3 regions of the Lysobacter zhanggongensis genome follow, and region 1 is predicted to be linked to each of the others. Evidence: predicted binding sites of a transcription regulator. Region 1 holds the regulator's gene; each other region holds the start of a gene.

What was found. The regulator HrcA, encoded in region 1, represses chaperone genes, less so after heat shock. The targets are predictions, from matches to a motif close to TTNGCACTCNNNNNNNNNGAGTGCNAA.
Region 2: the regulator HrcA is predicted to act here: its motif matches at 1,092-1,118, upstream of groES (co-chaperone GroES).
Region 3: the regulator HrcA is predicted to act here: its motif matches at 882-908, upstream of rpoH (RNA polymerase sigma factor RpoH).

What each region holds. Positions count from the first base shown of each region.
Region 1 is NZ_JBJXHK010000004.1:39,228-41,491, reverse strand. Features, by position in the region: gene grpE (nucleotide exchange factor GrpE) at 1-191, opposite strand, end outside; gene hrcA (heat-inducible transcriptional repressor HrcA) at 266-1,372, opposite strand; gene recN (DNA repair protein RecN) at 1,500-2,264, shown strand, end outside.
Region 2 is NZ_JBJXHK010000040.1:18,551-20,814, forward strand. Features, by position in the region: gene groL (chaperonin GroEL) at 1-694, opposite strand, end outside; gene groES (co-chaperone GroES) at 755-1,042, opposite strand; gene ACKVMH_RS08520 (helix-turn-helix transcriptional regulator) at 1,559-1,948, shown strand; gene cutA (divalent-cation tolerance protein CutA) at 2,018-2,264, shown strand, end outside.
Region 3 is NZ_JBJXHK010000039.1:19,654-21,917, reverse strand. Features, by position in the region: partial or broken gene ACKVMH_RS08435 (response regulator) at 1-9, shown strand, start outside; gene ung (uracil-DNA glycosylase) at 42-734, shown strand; gene rpoH (RNA polymerase sigma factor RpoH) at 919-1,809, shown strand; gene ACKVMH_RS08420 (polysaccharide deacetylase family protein) at 1,823-2,264, opposite strand, start outside.

The DNA of each region.
Region 1 (2,264 bases):
AACTTGCGGGCGGTGTCGCGTTCGCGCTCGAGCCGCTTACGCTGGTTCTCCAGGTCGGCGCGGTCGCGCAGGGTGTCCTCGCGCACCTGGGCCAGTTCGGCCTGTAACGCCTCCAGCTCGGCGGCAAGGGGGGAGATCTCGTTATCGGCGGAGGCCTGCTCGGCGGCTTCCTTCATCGGTTCGGTGGTCATGCGTGGCCCTGTTCTGGCGCGCGGCGGCGCGATTTCCTTGACAGAGCCGAGCAATGGGGCCGGCGGGCGGCAATTCAAGCGTCGCCCGGCCGTCCCACGTCACGCGCGAAGGCGCCCCCAAGGGCGTCCGCCGCGGCCTCCACCACGGGTATCACACGCTCGTAGGCCATCCGGGTCGGACCGATGACGCCCAGTACGCCCAGCACCTGGCCACCGGCGGCGTAGGGGGCGGTCACCAGCGACATGCCCTCCAGCGGCGCCAGGCCGGTCTCCTCGCCGATGAAGATCCGCACGCCGGGCGCGTGGACGGTCCGCTCGAGCAACTGGAGGATCTCGCGCTTGCGGGCGAAGGCTTCGAACAGTTCACGCAGGCGGTCCAGGTCGGACAGGTCCTGCAGGCCCATCAACCGGGTCTGCCCCGCCAGCACCATGTCGTCGCTGTCGGGCGCAAGCACGTGCTCGGCCAGTTCTATCGAGCGTGCCAGTAGCGATTCCATCTCGCTGCGGGCCGAACGCAACTCGTGCAGCAGGATGGTGCGTATCTCGCTTACCGGGCGCCCGGCGAAATGGTGGTTGAGGTAGTTGGCGACCCGCTCCAGCTCGCCCGGGGCGTAGCTGGTCCTGGTCTGGATGATCCGGTTCTGCACCTCGTTGTCGGCGAACACCACGATCGCGAGCACGCGCTGGCTGTCGACCTGCACGAACTCCACGCGCCGGAACGCGAACTGCTCGCGCTTGGGCACGCTGACAACGCCGACGAAGCGGGTCATCGCCGACAGCAGCTCCGACGCGCTGCCCAGCAATGCCTGGGTCCCGGTGCCCGACGGCAGCTCGCCGCGCAGCCGCGCCAGCTCGCTGTCGGGCAGCGGCCGCACCTGCAGGAGCGAGTCGACGAACAGCCGGTACCCCTGGGCGGTCGGCACCCGGCCGGCGGAAGTATGCGGCGCACTCAGGAGACCGACCTCCTCGAGGTCGGACAGGATGTTGCGAATCGTCGCTGCACTTACGTCCAGCCCTGCGTGCCGGGCCAGGGTCTGCGAGCCGACCGGCTCGCCACTGCGGATGTAGCGCGCGATCAGCGTGCGAAGCAGATGGCGGGCGCGCGGGTCGAGCGTGTGCGGGTCCGGCGCGTGCGTGTCGGGGCTGGAATCGGGGCGGGTGGCATCGCGACGGCGGCTCATGGCCCGGGTATAAGGCGGCGGCCGCGCTCGCGCAAGCCGCAGCTCATCCAGTGAGACCGGGCCGTGCTTGCATCCGCGTCCGCGCCCCCTGCCCTCCAACCCCACGCCGCCTTAAACTCGCCGCCACATGCTTACCCATCTCAGCCTCAAGCATTTCGCCGTTGTCGAGGAAGCCGAACTCACCTTCGGGCCGGGCCTGACCGTGATCTCGGGTGAAACCGGCGCGGGCAAGTCGTTGCTGGTCGACGCGCTGGGCCTGCTGTCCGGCCTGCGCGCCGACAGCGGCGTGGTCCGGCACGGGGCCGAGCGTGCCGAAGTCGTCGGTGGGTTCGCGCTCGACGACGTGCCCGCCGCTCGCGACTGGCTGCAGGCCGCCGAGCTCGACGACGCTGATGGCACGGCCTGCCTGCTCCGCCGCGTGGTGCGGGCCGACGGCGGTTCACGCGCGTGGATCAATGGGCGCCCGGTCACGATCGGGCAGCTGGCCGAACTGGCCGCGCTGCTGGTCGAGATCCACGGGCAGCACGAGCACCAGGCGCTGATGGCCCGTGGCAGCCAGCTGGCGCTGCTGGATGCCTTTGGAAGGACAGACGCCGAACGCGCCGCCGTGACCACGGCCGCCACGCACTGGAGCACCCTGCTCGGCGAGCGCGAACGGCTTAACCAGCAGGGCGACGTGTCGGACCGGATCGAATGGCTTGAGCACCAGCATGCCGAGCTGGAGCGCGAAACCCTTGAGCCCGGGTCGATTGCCGAGCTGCAGGCCGACCACCGTCGCCAGGCCCACGCTGCCGACCTGATCGCCGCCTGCGACAGTGTGTTCGGACGGCTCGGTGGCGATGACGACGGTGCCGTGGCGCGCGAACTCGGCCGTGCCCGCAGTGAACTGCAG
Region 2 (2,264 bases), on a different contig from region 1:
CACGCACGTTGGAGATCTTCTTGTCGTAGAGCAGGATGAACGGGTCGTCCAGCTCGGCCTGCATCGACTGCTGGTTGTTGATGAAGTACGGCGACAGGTAGCCGCGGTCGAACTGCATGCCCTCGACCACGTCCAGCTCGTTCTCCAGGCCAGAACCGTCCTCGACGGTGATCACGCCTTCCTTGCCGACCTTGTCCATCGCCTGCGCGATGAGGTCGCCGATCTGGGTGTCGGAGTTGGCCGAGATCGCGCCGACCTGGGCGATTTCCTTGCTCGTCGACGACGGCTTGGAGATGTTCTTCAGCTCGGCGACGGCGCCGGTCACGGCCTTGTCGATGCCGCGCTTGAGGTCCATCGGGTTCATGCCGGCGGCGACCGCCTTCATGCCCTCGCGGATCAGCGCCTGGGCCAGCACGGTCGCGGTGGTGGTGCCGTCACCGGCGTTGTCGGAGGTCCGGGAAGCGACTTCCTTGACCATCTGCGCGCCCATGTTCTCGAACTTGTCGGCCAGCTCGATCTCCTTGGCGACGGACACGCCGTCCTTGGTGATCGTCGGCGCGCCGAAGCTCTTGTCGAGCACGACGTTGCGGCCCTTCGGGCCCAGGGTGGCCTTGACGGCATTGGCGAGCGTGTTGACGCCGCGCAGCATCTTGGAGCGCGCGTCTTCGCCGAAACGGATTTCCTTGGCAGCCATTGCGGATTACCTCAAAAGAAGTTCAAAAAAAGGGAAATGGGAAACGGAAGCGCGCCGCGATCAGCCGAGGATCGCGAAGATGTCGTCTTCCTTCACCACCAGATAGTCGGTGCCGTCGAGCTTGACCTCGGTACCGGAGTACTTGCCGAACAGGACCTTGTCGCCAGCCTTGACCTTCGGCGCGCGCACGCTGCCGTTGTCCAGGGCCTTGCCCTCGCCGACCGCGATGACCTCGCCCTTGATCGGCTTCTCGGTGGCCGAATCCGGAATGACGATGCCGCCGGCGGACATCTTTTCTTCTTCCATGCGCTTGATGACCACGCGGTCGAACAACGGCTTGATGTTCATGAGCTACAACCTCGTAAGTGGTTGAAAGGGTGGGGAAAGAACGCGAAATTTAGCAGTCGCCCCGCTTGAGTGCCAAGTCCGGGAGCGGCCGTGCCCGGCAAGCCGGGACTGCGCTGGAGATGGGGGGCGCCGGCAGGCTTTCAAGGGGCTGCGTCGGAACGGGCGCCGATGCCGGGCATGCACCGGAGGACACGCGCAAAAAAAGGACGCGCCCCCTGGTGGAGACGCGTCCTTCCGGTTTCGGGATTGGCTTTCCGAGCTCGGCGCGTCCCGCGCCTCTCCCCTGACCTGGACCCCCATGTCAGGTCGACGTCCTGTCGACCAGGGGCGATATTGGTCCAATCCAGTCACCTTGACCACTGTTTTCCATACGGCGAACCGTCTCCATCGGTGGCACAAAGTCGTGACGTGGTTCGAAGCAATCACTGGTTTCGGCGTTCATCGGTGATATTGCTACCGATAGCGCGCAGCTTCATGTTAATTTCGGGCGCTCCGTTACCCCGAGTAGCCACGCCAATGACACCCGCCCTTCGCATCCGTCTCGCCCGCCGCCACGGCGGTCTGTCGCAGGCCGCACTCGCCGCCGCGGTCGGCGTCCAGCGAAGCGCGGTCAGCCATTGGGAGGGCAACCCCGGCAAGTCGCCCAGCGCCGCGCACCTGCGCGAGATCGCGCTGGTCACCGGCGTCCAGTTCGAGTGGCTGGCCACCGGGCGCGGCAAGATGACGCTGACGACCGAGGTCGAGATGGACTCGATCGCGGCCGCGGACGCGCTGCTGGTCGACGACCCGCTCGAGCTTCGGTTGATCGGCGCATTCCGCGACAGCCCGGTACGCGCCCGCGCGCCGCTGGTCGAAGTGGTCGAACAGCTTGCGCAACGCCGGGTCGGGCGTCCGAGGAACACCTGACCGGCCGCTTCCGCCAAGCCCGGGCGACGCCGCTGGGCTAGGCTAATGCGCCCCACCCGAGCCTCCGTGATGCCTGTCCTGGTCTGCCTGTGCACGTGCCCCGACGACGCCAGCGCCCGCGTGATCGCCGACGCGCTGGTCGACGAGCGGCTGGCCGCTTGCGTCAGCCGCCTGCCCGGCCTGCACTCGACCTACCGCTGGGAGGACCGGGTGGAGCACGGCACGGAAGTGCTGTTGCTGATCAAGACCACCGCCGACCGGCTGGCGGCGATGACCGCGCGGGTGCAGGCGCTGCATCCGTATGAACTCCCCGAAC
Region 3 (2,264 bases), on a different contig from region 1:
CTGGCCTAGCCGGACCTGTCGCCGTACGCGTCGCCACCGCGATGACCGAAGACCGCATCAGGCTCGAGCCATCCTGGAAAGCCCGCGTCGGCGATTACCTGCAGCGTGACGACATGCAGGCGTTGTCGGCGTTCCTGCGTCAGCGCCAGGCACAGGGTGCGCGGATCTTCCCGCCGGGGCCGGACATCTTTGCCGCGTTCGAAGCGACCCCGTTCGACGCCACCCGGGTGGTGATCCTGGGCCAGGACCCCTACCACGGGCCCGGCCAGGCCCACGGGCTGTGCTTTTCGGTGCGTCCCGAGGTTCCCGTGCCGCCGTCGCTGCTCAATGTCTACAAGGAGCTCGAGCGGGACCTGGGCATCGCCCGGCCATCCCATGGCTGCCTGCTGCCGTGGGCGCGACAGGGTGTGCTGCTACTCAATGCGGTGCTGACGGTCGAGTCCGGCCAGGCCGGGGCGCATGCCGGCAAGGGCTGGGAGGGCTTCACCGACCACGTGGTCGACACCCTCAACCGCGAGCGCGAGGGACTGGTGTTCATGCTCTGGGGCAGTTACGCGCAGAAAAAGGGCGCCATGATCGACCGCGGACGCCACCGGGTGCTGAAGGCTCCCCACCCGTCGCCGCTGTCGGCCCACCGGGGCTTCATCGGCTGCGGCCACTTTTCGGCGGCCAACCAGTACCTGGCCCGCCGCGGCGGTGCGCCGATCGACTGGTCGCTGCCGACACCAGACTGAGGTTCCTGGCATCGGCCGGCGACTTGTTGGCCTCGGGTGCCGCATGCACGGCGCGTTGACCCGGAACTTACGATCGGATCGGCAGTCTTACTGCTCGCATCCGTTCGATTGTTCCGTGAATGGGACGATAAAGCCCCGATTCCGGCCTTAGCACTCACCCTTGCCGACTGCTAACATCCTCCCCATGACCGAAATCACTGCCAACGCCCTGGTTTCCAACAGCCTGCCGGTGCCCGCGCTCAACGCGCTGACCCCGCTCGGTTCGCTCGATGCCTACATCGGCGCGGTCCACAAGATCCCGGTGCTGAGCGCCGAGGACGAGCAGCACCTGGCCCGCCGCTTCCGCGATGACGAGGACCTCGACGCCGCCCGCGAACTGGTCCATTCCCACCTGCGTTTCGTGGTCCACGTGGCCCGCGGATACAACGGCTACGGCCTGCCGCTGGGCGACCTGATCCAGGAAGGCAACATCGGCCTGATGAAGGCGGTCAAGCGATTCGACCCCGAGCAGGGCGTGCGCCTGGTCAGCTTCGCGGTGCACTGGATCCGCGCCGAGATGCACGAGTTCATCCTGAAGAACTGGCGCATCGTCAAGGTCGCCACGACAAAGGCCCAGCGCAAGCTGTTCTTCAACCTGCGCAAGAGCAAGAAGCGCCTGGGCTGGATGAACGATGCCGAGGTCACCGCCGTGGCCGCTGATCTCAACGTCTCCAAGCGCGAGGTGCTGGAGATGGAGTCGCGCCTGTCCGGCCGCGACATCGGCTTCGATGCCCCGGCCGACGAGGACGATGACCGCGCCCCGCCGTCGCCGGCCGCGTACCTGCGTGCCGACGCCGAGGACCCCTCGCAGATGTACGAGCGCGAGGACGAGGAAGACAGCCAGCTGTCGCTGCTGCACGAAGGGCTGGCCAAGCTCGACGAGCGTTCGCGCGACATCGTCGCCCGCCGCTGGCTGGGCAACGAGAACAAGGTGACGCTGCAGGAGCTGGCCGACGAGTACGGTGTCAGCGCCGAGCGGATCCGTCAGATCGAGGCCAACGCGCTGAAGAAGATGCGCGCGCTGTTCGCGGCCTGACCGTCAACGCGTCTCACGGTGGCGGCCCGGGAAACCGGGCCGTTTCCATTTCCGCTTCCCGCGTTTTTTCGAGCCACTGGCCGGCCTCCGCGCCCGCTTCGGGCAATACGGTCCGGTAGCCGAGCGCATCGAGGCGCCGCAGCAGCAACGCCAGCACCTCGAGGTTTCGACCGTGGCGCGCACCCTCGTGCAACAGCACGATGGCACCTGGCGACAGGCCGCGCTCGATCCGGGTGACGACGGCATCAGGGTCGGCCGCCACCGCGTCGAAGCCGCGCGCGCTCCAGGCCACGCGCGCCAATCCGTGGGTGCGAAGCGGCGCCGACACGAACGGATTGGCCATGCCCACCACGGCCCGGAACCAGTGCGGGGCGGTCCCGGTGATGGCGGTGATCGCTGCCTGCGCGTCCGCGACCTGCCGCCGCATCGCTGCCGGGCCGAGCGCCCAGAACCAG